3 regions of the Actinocatenispora thailandica genome follow, and region 1 is predicted to be linked to each of the others. Evidence: riboswitches for the same ligand, from Rfam matches in the RefSeq annotation. Region 1 holds a riboswitch; each other region holds the start of a gene.
The links. A riboswitch is a leader RNA that binds a small molecule or an ion and turns the genes downstream of it on or off. The one in region 1 is predicted to bind cyclic di-AMP.
Positions count from the first base shown of each region.

Region 2: another riboswitch for cyclic di-AMP. It lies ahead of Athai_RS00095 (C40 family peptidase); the one in region 1 lies ahead of Athai_RS34705 (LysM peptidoglycan-binding domain-containing protein).
Region 3: another riboswitch for cyclic di-AMP. It lies ahead of Athai_RS02025 (C40 family peptidase); the one in region 1 lies ahead of Athai_RS34705 (LysM peptidoglycan-binding domain-containing protein).

Region 1 covers NZ_AP023355.1:1,295,190-1,300,320, reverse strand. The annotation lists gene Athai_RS05760 (hypothetical protein) at 1-28, shown strand, start outside; gene Athai_RS05755 (FUSC family protein) at 36-1,001, opposite strand; gene Athai_RS05750 (aromatic acid exporter family protein) at 884-2,185, opposite strand; cyclic di-AMP (ydaO/yuaA leader) riboswitch at 2,538-2,696, shown strand; gene Athai_RS34705 (LysM peptidoglycan-binding domain-containing protein) at 2,699-3,394, shown strand; gene Athai_RS05740 (DinB family protein) at 3,596-4,132, opposite strand; gene Athai_RS05735 (cytochrome c oxidase assembly protein) at 4,270-5,131, opposite strand, start outside.
Region 2 covers NZ_AP023355.1:18,438-23,568, reverse strand. The annotation lists gene Athai_RS00105 (aminotransferase family protein) at 1-1,113, opposite strand, end outside; gene Athai_RS00100 (aldo/keto reductase) at 1,183-2,361, opposite strand; cyclic di-AMP (ydaO/yuaA leader) riboswitch at 2,793-2,964, shown strand; gene Athai_RS00095 (C40 family peptidase) at 2,976-3,974, shown strand; gene Athai_RS00090 (putative bifunctional diguanylate cyclase/phosphodiesterase) at 4,269-5,131, opposite strand, start outside.
Region 3 covers NZ_AP023355.1:435,692-440,822, forward strand. The annotation lists gene Athai_RS02010 (alpha/beta fold hydrolase) at 1-733, shown strand, start outside; gene Athai_RS02015 (hypothetical protein) at 723-1,031, opposite strand; tRNA gene Athai_RS02020 (tRNA-Arg) at 1,168-1,243, opposite strand; gene Athai_RS02025 (C40 family peptidase) at 1,485-2,453, opposite strand; cyclic di-AMP (ydaO/yuaA leader) riboswitch at 2,484-2,613, opposite strand; gene Athai_RS02030 (metal-sensitive transcriptional regulator) at 2,854-3,141, shown strand; gene Athai_RS02035 (heavy-metal-associated domain-containing protein) at 3,169-3,372, shown strand; gene Athai_RS02040 (heavy metal translocating P-type ATPase) at 3,409-5,131, shown strand, end outside.

The DNA.
Region 1 (5,131 bases):
GAACCCCCGCCCCGTCACCGGTGGCTGACCGGCGGTCAGTGCGAGCCGTCCGCGATGCGGGCGCCGAGCGGGCGGGCCAGCGCGAGGACAGCCTGGTCCAGCTGGGTGAGGTGGTTCACCGCGCGGCGGGTCCGCTCGTCCAGGCCCGCGGGGGCGTCCCGGCCGATGGCGGCGGCCGGCGTCTCGTCCCGCGCCAACGGCTCCGGGTGCGGTTCGTCCCGCAGTACGGCACGCAGCCGGCGTAGGTTGGCGGCGACCCGGCCGCCCACGGCGGCCAGCGTCCGGTCGGCCGGCAGCGCGGCGACCTCGGCGTTGGCGGCGATGCCCCGGGCATGGTGGGCGCACCGGGTGAGTACCCGGACCAGGTGCCGGGTGTCGCTGCGCCGGGCCCGGCGCGGGCTGATCCGGTGCAGCAGCGGCTCGGCGCTGGTCTGTACCGCGTCGAGGTCGGCATCCACGTCCCGGGAGGCGTCGATCAGGTCGACCAGCTCACCATCGGCCAGCAGCCCCACGGTGGACGTCACGAACCCGGCGAGCCGTTCGAGCAGGCCGTCCACCGAGTCGCGCAGCAGGCTCTTGGTACTGGTGGGCAACACCACCAACGCGGCGAGCGCGCCGGCCGCCGCGCCCGCTGCGGTCTCCTCCAGCCGCAGCACCAGAAGCCCCGGCGTGAACGTACCGAGCAGGCTGTAGAGCAGGCCGAGCATCACGGTGATGAAGAACGTCATCGCGCTGTACGAGATCGCCACCAGGTAGAAGCCGGCGAAGATGCAGACGAACAGCAGCCCCACCACCAGCGGCAGGTCACCGGCCACCAGCAGCGCCACGACCGTACCGGTGACGATGCCGACCAGGGTGCCGACGACCCGGCGGAACCCCTTCATCAGCGTCTGGCCGGCCGAGGTGGTGCCGGCGAACACCACGAACGCGGCGATGACCGCCCAGTACCACCGCTGCGGGGACAGCAGCTCACCGGCGAGGATGGCGAGTCCGCAGCCCACCGTGGCCTGCACCGCCTGCCGGGTGGACGGCAGCATCCGACCGACCAGGCCGCGTACCGGCGGGGCGGCCGGGCCGCGGTCGGTGCGCTCCGGCACGTCCTCGTCGTCGTCCACCGGCGGGCCGACGACCGGCCGGTGATTCGCCGTGCGGGTGACCGCCGCGCCGACCTCGGCGATCGCCCACAGCAGACCGCGCGCCGCGGGACCGGCGCCGGCGGTTCGCTGCTCGCGGTCGCAGACCCAGTCCGGTACCCGGAACTCCCCGAACCGCCGCGCTGCCGGTCGATCCGGATCAGTTCGATGAGCGTCGCCAGCCGGTCCCGTGCGACGGCCCGGTCGGCGTCGCCGGGGCGGTCGGCCGCGGTCATGGCCCGGCGCGCCTCGTGCGCCAGCGACTCCGCGGCGAGTTCCGCGCCGAGGACCCGGCGCTGGTGCAGCGCCGCGTCGTCCGGGGCGAGCGGGGTGTCCAGCTCGGCCTCGACCATCAGCGCGCTCTCGTGCATCCGGTCCACCCGGCGCCGCAGCCGGTCCAGCCGGCTCGGCGTGGCGCCGTCGGCGAGCAGGTCCGCGACGCTGTCGAGTACCTGCGCCAGCCGTGCCTGGAAGCCGCGCCGGACCCGCCGGAAGGTGCGCGCCGAACGCGGCGGCAGCACGACGATCCGGATCAGCCCGGCGCAGACCAGCCCGATCGCGATCGCGAGCAGCAGCATCGGCAGTGCGGCCGGCGAGGCGCCGACGAACGAGGCGAAGAAGAACATCATGAACGCCGGGAAGCCCAGCGGGAACCCGTAGTCGGGGATCCGGCGGATGTACACCGCGACGAAGATGACCGCGAGGAAGACCAGATCCGAGACCACCCGGTGCCCGCCGAGCAGCGCGGACAGCGTCAGCGCGCCCGCCGCCGGCACGATGGTGAGGCCGATCACCGCGGCCTGCCGGCGCACCGTGCGCTGCACCGGTCCGGACGAGGTGACCATCGCGATGCTCGCGCCGAGCAGCACGCCGGTGATCGCGAAGCCGGCGAGGCCGAGTACCAGCACCGCGAGGGCGACGCTGACCAGCACGCCCAGCGCGAGCCGCAGCCTGGCCAGGCCGGGGTCGGAGGCGACGAGCCGGTCGTACCCGCTGGCGATCAGATCGGCCCACCGGCGGCGCAGTGCGAGTGAGGATCCGGCGGCCGACATGGTTCCATTCTTGCCGAACTACCAGATCGGGACCGATCCGCCGTGGCCGGAAGTGAAGGCGGTCATGGTCCGCTCACGAGCACCGTCGATACTGCGCATCGCGCGCGCGCCATCACGCAGTGTCGCGTTTTCGAACGGCCGCGCGGTGTGTTCTGGCTTCGTACAGCAAACGCACGGTTACGCGGTGCGATTCGTCCGGTCCCGGGTGGTGTCGCACCGACTGGACGTGGCCCTCTTCACGATCCCCCCGCCGGACTTTGCGTCCGCGGACCCGGGGCACCTACGGTCAGCCGGTCCGCCGTCGCGGGCAACCACGGCCGGTACGCCGAGTCCATGCCGCCGGCACCGTGGTTCCACGTACTTGCCAGGCATGGAGCGGGGGACCCAGGTTCCTCGGCACCGCGCGGGTCTCCGCGGCCGGTGCCTCGGGGTGAAGCCGCAGCACGCGGCCGGGCCAGTACCCCTCGGCCCGAACCCGACAGCTCACCTCGTAGGCGTCGAGGGAGACAACCCATGGCGAAGCACCGTGCCCTTTCCCCCCGGGCCAGGCTGGGTCGCAAGATCGCCGTCACGGCGGTCGCGGCCGGCGCCGTCACCGCGGTACCGCTGTTCGGCCTGACCGAGACCGCGAGCGCGTCCGGCACCAACTGGGATGCGATCGCGCAGTGCGAGTCCGGCGGCAACTGGGCCATCAACACCGGCAACGGCTACTACGGCGGCCTGCAGTTCTCCCAGAGCACCTGGGACGCCAACGGCGGCGGCCAGTACGCGACACGCGCCGACCAGGCCAGCCGTACCCAGCAGATCGCCGTCGCCGAGCGCGTCAAGGCCAGCCAGGGCATCGGCGCCTGGCCGGTGTGCGGCGCGCACGCGGGCGATGCCGGCAACTACACCGGCAGCAACACCAACGGCTCCGGCGGTGGCTCCTCGACCGGCGGCTCCTCGACCGGCGGCTCCTCGACCGACGGGTCGTCCTCCGGCGGCTCCGCCTCCGGTGGGTCGTCCTCCGGCGGGTCGTCGCAGCTGCCGGCCACCCACGCGCAGAAGAAGGGCCCGAAGTACACCGTCAAGCACGGTGACACGCTGTCGGCCATCGCCGCCAAGCACAAGGTCAAGGGCGGCTGGCAGGAGCTGTACGCCAACAACGGCAAGACGCTCAAGGGCAACCCGAACCTGATCTTCCCCGGCCAGGTCCTGGTACTGGCCTAGTGCTCTCCCGGTGTGCCGGGTCCACCCCCCCCGGCCCGGCGCACCAGCTCCGAAGGAGGTGCGGCGCGTCATCCCCCCGACGCGCGGCACCGGTACGGTGCGGTCCCGCCCGTACCACCGTGGGTCGCGACTCCCCCGCCGCGATCCGCACCGATTCGGCCGGCCATGGTCCGTTCCGGGCGATGGCCGGCCGTCGGTCGCTCAGCCCCAGCCGGTACCGGGCTGCTGCTTGGCCCCGTGGCCGACCGCACCGTCGATCGACTCCCGGACCACGTCGGCGTGCCCGGCATGCCGGGCCAGCTCCTCGATCGAGTGCAGCACCAGCCAGCGCACCGTGTACGCGGTGTCGTTGGGGAGCCACTGCCGGACGTTCGCGGGGATGTCCACGACCCGGTCCAGGTCCGTCTCGGCCAGCAGCACCTGCTCGGTGCGCCGGCCCACCTCGTCCCATTCGGCGAACAGCGCCGGCACCGTGTCTGCGTCGGTCAGCTGCCAACCGGCCTGCCACTTCGCCACCGGATCGGCGGCTTCCGGCGCACCGGCGACCCGGTTGATCATCGTCCGCTCGCCGTCGATGCAGTGCTTGACCAGTACCGCGAGGCTCAGCGCGCTGGCCGACGGCGCCGACCGGGCCTGCTTCTCGTCCAGCCCGGCCACCGCCTGCCGGAACGCCTCGCGCTGGCCGGTGAGAAACCGGACCAGCAGTTCCTGCTCGGACGCCATCTCGTCATGACTCATGGAGCGAGTCTGACCCCGAACGAGGACAACCTCCGTCCGCAACGACCCACCACAACGGGTTGATCATGGCGTGGTCCGGCGCGGAACGCCCTCCCCACCGGACAACGCCATGATCGACAGCGTCGGCGTGGGGGCGGTCAGGTCTGCCGGTTGAGGCGGGCCAGGTAGGCGTTGTACGCGGCGAGCGCGGCGTCGCCGTCCCGGTCCGCGGCGCGGTCGTCCCGGCGGGCCCGCCGCTCGTCGTCGGAGATCCACTGCGCGAACAGCGCGATCACCACCAGCAGCGTGGGCGCCTCGCTGAACGCCCACGCGATGCCGCCACCGGTGTGCTGGTCGGACAGCGCGTTGATGCCCCAGAACAGCGGCGGGTGCGCGAACGTCGTCGTGATCAGCGTCGCCGACTGCATCACCGCGATACCGAAGAACGCGTGGAACGGCATCGCCAGGAACAGCTCGATCATCCGGAAGATGTGCGGCGGGCGGTGCGGCGCCGGGTCGGCACCCATCACCGGCCAGAAGAAGATCCAGCCGACCAGCAGGAAGTGCACCAGCATCCAGTGGTGGCCGAGCCAGCTGCCCATCGCCAGGTCGAACAGCGGGGTGAAGTACAGCCCGTACAGGCTGGCGATGAACAGCGGCAGGGTGAACACCGGCGAGGTCAGCACCCGCGCAACCCGGGACCGCAGCACCGCGACGATGACCTCGCGCGGGCCGGTCCTGCCGCGCCCGGCCGGCCGGATCGCCCGCAATGCCAGCGTGATCGGCGCCGCCAGCAGCAGCAGGATAGGCGAGAACATGCTCAGCACCATGTGCTGGATCATGTGCACCGAGAACAGCGCCATCCCGTAGCTGCCCAGCCCGGTGCAGGTGACGAACAGGATGGAGACGACACCCGACAGCCAGGCCACCGTCCGCAACACCGGCCAGCGGATGCCGCGCCGGCGCAGCCGCAACACGCCGGCCAGGTACAGCCCGGCGGCGGCGAGGCAGCAGAGCAGG
Region 2 (5,131 bases), 1.3 Mb from region 1:
CTTGCGCAGCCCCTTGACCAGCTGCGGGGCCAGCGCCGGCTCGGTCAGCTGGACCGCGGCGACCGCGCCGACGCCGGCCCGTACCTCGGCGACCAGGTCGTGCTCGGTCAACCGGGCGAGCTGCTTGGCCAGGGTGGACTCCAGCCGCTTCGACTCGCTGAGCAGCTGCTCGCGCTCCACCAGGTCCAGGTTGCGCAGCGCCACCGCGCACGCCGCCGGATGCCCCGAGTACGTGTAGCCGTGCCGCCACCAGACCCCGGCGCCGGGGCGGAAGAACGGCTCGGCGACGTGCTCGGCGGCGATCACCGCGCCGAGCGGCAGATAACCGGAGGTGATGCCCTTCGCGCAGGTGATCAGGTCGGGTTCCAGGTGGAACCGGGTACTCGCGAACCAGTCGCCGCCGATCCGGCCGAACCCGGTGACCACCTCGTCGGCGACGAACAGCACGCCGTACTCGCGGCAGACCTGCCGGGCGGCGGCGAGGTAGCCCTCGGCCGGCGGGTACACGCCGCCGGCGCCGATCACCGGCTCGCAGAAGAACGCGGCGACCCGGCCGGGGCCGATCCGTTCGATGGTGGCCCGCAGCTCGTCCACCGAGTCCCGGTCGACCACCGCGGTGTCGGGCATCAGCTCGCCGTAGTCGGCCCGGTTGCCCGCGATGCCGGCGAGCGCGGTACCGGCCACGTGCATCCCGTGGTACGCGTTGGTCCGGGAGATGAGCACCGTGCGCTCGGGCGCGCCCAGCTCGTGCCAGTAGCGGCGGACGAGCTTGGCCGCGGTGTCGACCGAGTCCGAACCGCCGGAGGTGAAGAAGACCTTCGCGTTCGGCATCGGCGCGAGCGAGGCGACCCGCTCGGCCGCCTCGATGGTGGTACGCACCGCGATGTCGCCGAACGACGAGTACGCGGCGAGGCTGCGCAGCTGGTCGGCCGCCGCCTCGGCCAGCTCGCGCCGGCCGTGCCCGACGTTGGCGAACCACAGGCCGGCGGTCGCGTCCAGGTAGCGGCGGTCGTTCTCGTCGAACACCCACACGCCCTCGCCGCGGGAGAGCACGAACTCCCCCGCCGACTCGACGTCGCCCATGTCCGCGAACGGATGCCAGAACGCGCCCATCGTCATCCCCCTCGTGCCCGGCGTTGCGGCCGACCGTACCGCGCGACCGGCGCCGTGCTGCGGGACGGGTTACGACGGCTCGGCGAGCAGGTCGCCGCGCGGCTGGTCCACGGTGACCTGGTACGCCCCGCCCTCGACCGGCACCGGGCGTTCCGTCGCCGGCGCCCCGGGCGGATCCGGCGGTACCGGCGCGGTCCCGGGCGCCGCGGCCGGCGGGTCCGGGTCGGCCGGCAACGGTGGCCGGGTCGGGCCGGTACCGGCGCCGGACCGTTCGATCGCCTCGGCGATCTCGTCCAGGTCCTCGGCGTCCAGCGTCTCGGTGGCCGCCGGCAGCCACCCCGCCACCTGGTCGGGCCGGCGGGCGCCGACGATCGCGGCGGTCACCCCGGGCCACGCCAGCGTCCAGGCGACCGCGACGGTGGCGAGGGTACGGCCCCGGCGGTGCGCGACGTCGCCCATCCGGCGGCCCAGGTCGAGGTTGCGGTCCAGCGCGGCGCCGATGAAGTCGCCGTCGCCGCGGCGCCAGTCGTCGGCGGGCAACGCGGCCACCCGTTCCCGGGTGAACGTGCCGGTCAGCAACCCGCACTGCATCGGGCTGGCGGCGAGCACCCCGACCTCGTTCGCGGCGCACCAGTCGAGCAGGCCGTCGGCGGCCTCCCGGTCGATCGCGGAGAACGGCGGCTGCGCCGCGTCCGGCCGGCCCAGCGCGGCGGCGGCGGTCAGCCCGGCGGTGTGCTGGCTGCACAGCCCGATCGCCCGGACCTTGCCCTCGCGGCGCAGGTCGAGCAGCGTCTGCCAGGTCTCGGCGAGCGGCACCCCGGCCGCGCGGGGCCAGTGCAGCTGGTACAGGTCGATGCGCTCGACGCCGAGCCGGCGCAGCGAACCCTCCAGGTCACGCCGCAGGTGCTTCGGCGCACCGGCGGCGCGCGGCGGGCGGGTCCGGTCCGTCTCGTCCCAGCTCAGGCCGCACTTGGTGAACAGGTACGGCCGGTCCGCCTCGGGGTACGGGGCGAGCGCGGCGGCCACGACCTGCTCGGCGTGGCCCAGCCCGTACACCGGTGCGGTGTCGATCCAGTTGACGCCGTGGTCGACGGCGTACCGGATCGCCGCGACCGAGTCGTCGTCGTCCTGCCGCCCCCAGCCGTACGCGTAGCCCGCGCCGCCGAGCGCCCAGGTGCCGAAGCCCACCCGGGTGACGTGCAGGTCGGTACGACCCAGCCGGCGGGTCGGCAGATCGCTGGCGGGCATCGAGTGCCACCTCCTCGCCCCGGACGCCGCCGCGTGCCCCACGTCGCCGCGTCGCCGTCACCCCCTCACCCTGGCGCACCGGGGCGCCTGTCGTACCGGGATTCTGCGGATCGGCAAACGGTTGGTGGTACGGCCATCGCGGAGCGCAGCATCGCCCGGAGTGCTGTGGCGCTTCCCACATGGCGGACCGCGGGCCGGCCGCAGCGGCCGGTGATTTACCTGGTGGTGGCGGTCTCCTGGGCAGCTTCTCGGCCGGCCACTCGTAACGGCACGATAACGGGTTCGTTACCCAAGGTGTCCGCACACGGGAGCACGGCCCACCGCCGACAGGCCGACGAAGCCAAACAGATCACGCAGGGTTGAACGGCACTCGGCGGTATCCGTACTCTTGGGCGGTCCGGTCGGGAGTCTGCCACCAAACCGGTGGCGCCGAACGGGCACCGCCGAGTCGTCACTCGGCGAGCCGGGGATCCAACGGGCGCCGTTCGCGGCGCCCATCCGGGGTGAATCGGCCAGCTCTCGGTGAGAGCCGGCGGTAGGGCGAACTCACTTCTTCCCGCCCGAACCCGTCAGCTAACCCGGTAGGCGGTTGCGGGAGAAGGAGTGAGCTACTGGTGTCAGTAGCGGGGACTGTTGCGCGCCCAACCCGGCGCGCGCTTGCTTTGCTCGCCGCCGCCCTCTGCGCCACCGTCGGCGTCGGCCTGATCGGCCCGACCGCCGCGCACGCGGACCCGTCCGCCTCGCAGCTGGAACACGGCATGGACTCGACCTGGTCCAAGTTGGAGGCCAACGGCGAGAAGCTGAAGCAGAACGAGGACGCGCTCGCGAAGAACGAGAAGAAGTCCCGTGAGCTGAGCAAGCAGATCGCGCCGCTGAAGAAGAAGGTCGACGCGATGTACAAGGAGGTCGGCACCTACGCGGCCGCCGCCTACCGGGGCGGCAACCTGTCCGCCCTCAACTCGATGCTGAAGTACGGCTCGCCCACCACCATGCTCGACCAGATGGCGACGCTGGACCGGATGGCCGCCGACCAGCACGCCAAGGTCGCGAGGTACGAGTCGGCGAAGAAGAAGCTGGACGCCTCGAAGGCGAAGTACGACAAGCTCATCGCGAGCAACAAGGCGCAGGCCAAGAAGCTCTCCGCGGAGAAGAAGAAGCTCAAGTCCGACATGGACACCATGGAGAAGCAGTGGATGAAGACGGCGGCGGCCCGGAAGAACACCGGGACCCAGCTGCCGCAGATGCCGTACATCCCCGGGCCGGGCGGCGTCGCCGTGCGCTACGCGATCAACCACCTCGGCGACCCGTACGTGTGGGCGACGGCGGGGCCGAACACCTTCGACTGCTCCGGCCTGACCTCGGCCTCCTGGGCCGCGGCCGGCGTGCACATGCGGGCGTACACCTACAGCCAGTACGCGGCCTTCCCGCACGTCACCCGCGACCAGTTGCAGCCCGGTGACCTGGTGTTCTACAACGGCGGCGAGCACGTCGCCATCTACATCGGCCGGTACGACGGCACGAGCTACGTGATCCACGCACCGCAGCCCGGTGAGTACGTCAAGGTGTCCACGCTCGACTACCCCGGTTCCTGGTACGGGGCGGTTCGACCCTGACGCCGCGACACACGACTCGGTAGCCACCGAGGAGGGCCGTCCCCGCCACCACGTGGGGGTCGGCCCTCACCCTTTCCACGGCCGGACCAGCGTGTCCGGTGGCCCCGGCGGGCCGCCCTGCTGACCGGCGGCCCTGCTGACCGGCGCATCCCGCGGCCCTCCCGAGCCGGAGGCATCCCGCGGCCGTCCCGGGCCGGCGCATCCCACGGCCGTCCCGGGCCGGGGAATCCTGCGGCCCCCTGGGCCGGAGGCAACCCTCGGCACTCCCGTCCGGGGGTCGGCGGCGTCGTCGGGTCAGCGCTGGCCGTTGCGTTCCGCGACGAGCCGGGCGGTGATCGCCTCCGGGGCACCGGGGCGGGCGAAGTGCCACCCCTGCCCGACGTCGCAGCCGAACTCGCGGAGCCGGCTGGCCTGCCCGACGGTCTCCACGCCCTCGGCGATCACGGTGAGGTCGAGCGCGTGCGCCAACTCCACCAGCGTCTCCACGATGCGTTCGTCCACCGGGTCCGGCCCACCGACACCGTTGTCGGTCGCGTCGGCCATCCCGGACACGAACGAGCCGGCGATCTTGAGCGCGTGCACCGGCAGCCGGCGCAGGTAGGCGAGGTTGGAGTAGCCGGTACCGAAGTCGTCGATGGCGAGCCGGACACCCATGTCGGTCAGCGCGTGCAGGGCCCGCAGCGGCTCCGCGGCCGGCCCCATGATCGCGCTCTCGGTCAGCTCCAGCACGAGCCGGTCGGCCGGCAGGCCGGTACTCGACAGCACCTCGGACACCTCGTCGGTCAGGTGCTTCTCGTGCGCCTGCCGGACCGCGAGGTTGACGCTGACGAAGAAGTCGTCGGCGGCGATCTCCTGCCAGCGCTGCGCCTGCTCGCAGGCCGAGCGCAGCACCCAGCGGCCGAGCGGCACGATCGCCCCGGTCTCCTCGGCCAGGTTGATGAACCGGTCCGGCGGCAGCCAGCCGAGTTCCGGGTGCCGCCAGCGGACCAGCGCCTCCACCCCGCGCAGCCGGTCGTCGGCCAACCCCACGAGCGGCTGGTACTCGACCACGAACTCGCCGTGCTCGACGGCGGCGGGCATCGCGGCGGCGAGCGAGTAGCGGGCCACCTCCCGCGCGTGCCGGTCCGGGTCGAACACCGCGAGCCGATCGGTGCCCT
Region 3 (5,131 bases), 860 kb from region 1:
GGCCGCGCAGTTCCCGGACCGCACCGTCGTCACCTACGACCCGCGCGGCCTCGGCCGCAGCACCCGCTCCGACGGCCGGGTCGACCAGATCCCGCAGACTCAGGCGGCCGATGTGCACGCGCTGATCGGTGCGCTCGACGCCGGGCCGGTCGAGATGTTCGCCAGCAGCGGCGGCGCGGTGACCGCACTGGCGCTGGTCGCGACGTACCCGAACGACGTGACCACGCTCGTCGCGCACGAGCCGCCGATGATCCCGGTCTTGCCGGACGCTGCCGCCGCGGCACGGGCCGCCGACGCCTGGCGCTCGGCGTACCGGCAGAGGGGGTTCGGCGCCGGGATGGCCGGATTCATCGCGATGACCTCGTGGCAGGGCGAGTTCACCGACGAGTACTTCGCCCAGCCGGCTCCCGATCCGGCCGCGTTCGGGATGCCCACTGAGGACGACGGCAGCCGGGACGACCCGCTGCTGTCCGACCGGTCGCTGGCGATCACCGAGTACCGGCCGGACGTCGAGGCGCTGACCGCGGCGCCGACCTGGGTGATCATCGCGGTCGGCGAGGAGTCCGCCGGCACCTTCACCGCCCGTACCGCAGCGGCCACCGCGGCGCTGCTCGGCCAGCCGGCCACCGTCTTCCCCAGCCACCACGGCGGCTTCACCGGCGGCGACCACCCCTACGCCGGCCAGCCCGCCGCGTTCGCCCGCCGGCTCCGTGAGGTCCTCGTCACCGGCTGACCGGGCGGGTACCGGGACGAGCGAGGTAGCCGCGAAGGGTGGCCACCGTCTCGGCGAACTCGTCCACGGAGACCACCGCCGCGTTGCCGCGAGGACGCAGCAGCCGCCAGCGATCGTCACGTTGGATCGGCGTCTCGACAGTGCGGCCGTGCGTCGGGACGATCCAGATCGTGTAGCGGGCCGGCGGGCCGAGCAACCGGGTGGGCCTGGCGACCTCGATGCGCTCGATCCGTGAGTGCGGGGGGCCACGCGCACCCAGGTCGACATGGCGTCCAGGGTGCCGGACGCGCGGTGCCACGGGATCGTCCGTACGGCCGGGTCCCGGGACCGGATGCGGTGTCGTACGGAGGCAGCCCGCGGTCGACACGGCGGGATCGACGGCGCCCGGACGGGGCGCGCCCGGCGGCCCGGGTCGGTCATCGAGCGGTGTGACCTGGCGCCCCCGGCAGGATTCGAACCTGCGACACCCGCTTTAGGAGAGCGGTGCTCTATCCCCTGAGCTACGAGGGCAACGACCGGCATCTTCCCTGGTGAGCCAGCCATCTGTCGGGCCCGCCGCGTTTCGAGGCTCCGGCTTGCGCCGGCCGCCCCTTCCGCGCCCCTCGGGCCTACAGCGAGCTTACCGGCTCGGTGCGGTCCGGCTGCAGGGAGATCCCGGAGCTCGGGCCGCGGAGACCGCGACGCCGGTGCCGGAGACGGGGGGATGCTCCGGTACCGGCGTCGCGTGGGGGTGGGGGTAAGGCTTGTGTGATCAGCCGACGCGGCCGTAGCCGTCCGGCGGCATCATGTCGACGCTGGCCTTCTGCACCGGCTCGCCGTAGGTGGGCGCGTGGATGATCTGGTTGCCGCCGATGTAGATCGCGACGTGCTCGTTCCCGCTGTAGAAGACCAGGTCGCCGGGCTCCAGCTGGTTGCGGCTGATCCGGTGGGTCTGGCTGTACTGGGTGTACGAGCTGTGCGCGAGCGAGTAGCCGGCGGCGTTCCAGGCCATCATCGTCAGGCCCGAGCAGTCGAACTCGTTCGGCCCCGCGGAACCCATGTTGTACGGCTTGCCGAGCTGCGCCCACGCGTAGTCGACCGCCTTGCCGGCGCTGCCGGGCAGGTTCGGCGCCGGGCCGTAGTCGACGTTGGTGTTGTAGTTGGTCGGTGAGCCGTAGGCCTGGGTGCGCAGGTCGCGCAGCTTCTGCACGTCCTTGTCGAGCGACTTCTTCTGGTCGGCCAGCTTCTTCTTCGCCTGGGTCTGCTTGCCGATCTCGGTGTCCAGCGCCGCCTTCTGCTTGTCCAGCGCGGCCTTCGCCTTGCTGTACTCGGCGATCTGCTTGCTCTGGCTGCGGGCCAGCTGGTCGAGCAGGGAGAGCGAGTCGAGCAGGGTACTGGCGGAACCGTCGGAGAGGATCGCGTTCACCGCGCCGGGCTTGCCACCCCGGTAGGCGGCGGCGGCCATCTTGCCGACCGTCTGTTCCGCCGCGTCGACCTTCTTCTGCAGTGGCTTGAGCTTCTTGTTGACCGCCTTTTCCTTCTTCTTGCTGGCGGACAGCTGGTCCTGGACCTTGTCGTACTCCTGGACGGCCTTGTCGAACTGCTTCGACTTGGCGTCGATCTGTTTGGTCAGCTCGGCCTCGGACGGCGTCGCGTGCGCTGGGGTTCCGAGCAGCAGCAGCGCGATCGCGGTGAGTGCGGCGAACAGAACCAGGCCGACGGCCCGAAGCGGCCGCGGCATGACAGCGGAGGTAGGCACCGGCAGCCGGCTCCTTCTTCCTCGCACCGCCTGCCGGGTTAGCTGACGGGTTCGGGCGGGGAAGAAGTGCGCCCTACCACGACCCGCGGTCGCGGATTCACCCCAGGGAGGTGGGTCCCCGGCTCGCCGGCAAGCACCAGGGGAGGCGGCTCGCGCGGCAACTCGGCGGTGTCCACCGGTGCCGCCCACGGGCAGGCGGCAGACATCCGGTCAGACGGGGAGTCACATTAGGAGTAACCGTCAGTCGATCGCAAGTCGCCCCCGGCGCGCCACACACATTCGTTTCGGGAAGTGATCCGTTCGCGTCCGACTCGCTGCGCTCCGTGGTTGGATACGGTAGGGGGGTATGGTACTGTCGGGATCGAACGGGGGAGGTGGCCAGATGGCGAGTTACTGGTACAGCGACGACAAACAGGCACTACTGGCCCGACTGCGGCGAGTCGAGGGTCAGATCCGCGGGCTGGAGCGGATGGTCGAGCAGGACACGTACTGCATCGACATCCTCACCCAGATCTCGGCGGCGACCCGAGCACTGCAAGGCGTCGCGCTCGGGCTGCTGGACGGTCACCTGTCACACTGCGTGGCCGAGGCCACGGCAAAGGGTGGCGAAGAGGCCGAAGAGAAGGTCAAGGAGGCCAGCGCGGCAATCGCCCGGCTGGTCCGTTCCTGACCGCACATCATCGTTGTGGAGGCAATCATGGCAACTCAGACATACACCGTCACCGGTATGACCTGCGGCCACTGCGCCAGCGCCGTGAGTTCGGAACTCGGCGCGCTGCCGGGCGTGCAGGCGGTCCGGGTCGACGTGGCGAGCGGCCGGGTCGAGGTCGACACCGATCAGCCGCTGGCCACCGACTCGGTGGCCGCCGCGGTCGACGAGGCCGGCTACCAGCTGGCCTGAGTGCGGCGCCGGGACGGCGCCGGTCGGGGAGGGTAGATGTCTACTGTGGACAGTGACGGATCCGCCACCGAACTGCGGATCGGCGGCATGACCTGCGCGTCCTGCGCGGCCCGGGTGGAACGCAAGCTGAACAAGCTGCCCGGCGTGGCCGCGACCGTCAACTTCGCCACCGAGACCGCGCGGGTGCACCATCCCGCCGGAGTCTCGGTGCAGGATCTGATCGGCACCGTCGAGGCGACCGGCTACACCGCGCAGCCGCCGGAGCCGCCGGTCGAGACCGGCGACGCGCCGGCCCCGGACGAGCGGGACGAGGCCGAACGCTCGCTGCGCACCCGGCTGCTCGGCTCGGCCGTGCTGACCGCGCCGGTGCTGCTGCTCGCGATGGTGCCGCCGCTGCAGTTCAACCACTGGCAGTGGCTCGCGCTGACGCTGGTCTCACCGGTGGTGGTGTGGGGTGCGTGGCCGTTCCACCGCGCCGCGCTGACCAACCTGCGGCACCGCGCCGCCACCATGGACACGCTGGTCTCGCTGGGCGCGACCGTGTCGTACCTGTGGAGCCTGTGGGCGCTGTTCCTCGGTGGTGCCGGCGGTGAGCACCTGCGGATGAGCCTGCACCTGTTCGCCGGCGCGGACACCGGACCCCAGCTGTACCTGGAGGTCGGCGCCGCGCTGACCACCTTCCTGCTGGCCGGGCGGTACTTCGAGGCGCGGGCCAAGCGGCGCGCCGGTTCCGCGCTGCGGGCGCTGCTGTCGTTGGGCGCCAAGGACGTCACGGTGCTCACCGCGGCCGGCCGGGAGCAGACCGTGCCGATCGGACGGTTGGCGGTCGGGGACCGGTTCGTGGTCCGGCCGGGGGAGAAGATCGCCACCGACGGCGTGGTGGAGTCCGGCACCAGCGCGGTGGACGCGTCGATGCTCACCGGCGAGTCGGTGCCGGTCGAGGTCGGTCCCGGCGACGAGGTGGTCGGGGCGACCGTGAACGCCGGCGGCCGGCTCGTCGTCACCGCCCGCCGGGTCGGTGCCGACACCCAGCTGGCGCAGCTCGGCCGGCTGGTCGCCGACGCGCAGAACGGCAAGGCGCAGGTGCAGCGGCTCGCCGACCGGATCTCCGCGGTGTTCGTCCCGGTGGTGTTGGTGGTCGCGCTCGGCACGCTGGTGGCGTGGCTCGCGGCCGGGCAGCCGGCCGCGGCGGCGGTCACCGCCGCGGTGGCCGTGCTGATCGTCGCCTGCCCCTGCGCGCTCGGGCTCGCCACGCCGACCGCGCTGCTGGTCGGTACCGGTCGGGGCGCGCAGCTGGGCATCCTGATCAAGGGGCCGGAGGTGCTGGAGTCGACCCGGCGGATCGACACCGTGGTGCTGGACAAGACCGGTACGGTCACCACCGGCCGGATGACGCACACCGACACGATCGCCGCCGCGGGCGAGTCGGCGGCCGAGATCCTGCGGTACGCGGGTGCCGTCGAGCACGCCAGCGAACACCCGATCGCCCGTGCGGTGGCCACCGCGGCGTCGGCCGCCGGGGAACTACCGGAGGTGCACGACTTCGCCGCCGTGGCCGGTTTCGGTGCACTGGCCACTGTGGACGGTCATCGCGTCGTGGTGGGCCGGCCGGAACTGCTGACCCGCGAGGGCCTGTCGGTACCGGCGGAGCTGACCGAGGCCATCGGCACCGCCGGTGCCACTGGCGCCACCGCGGTACTGGCCGGCTGGGACGGGGTGGCCCGGGGCGTCCTGGTGGTCTCCGACACCGTCGCCGACG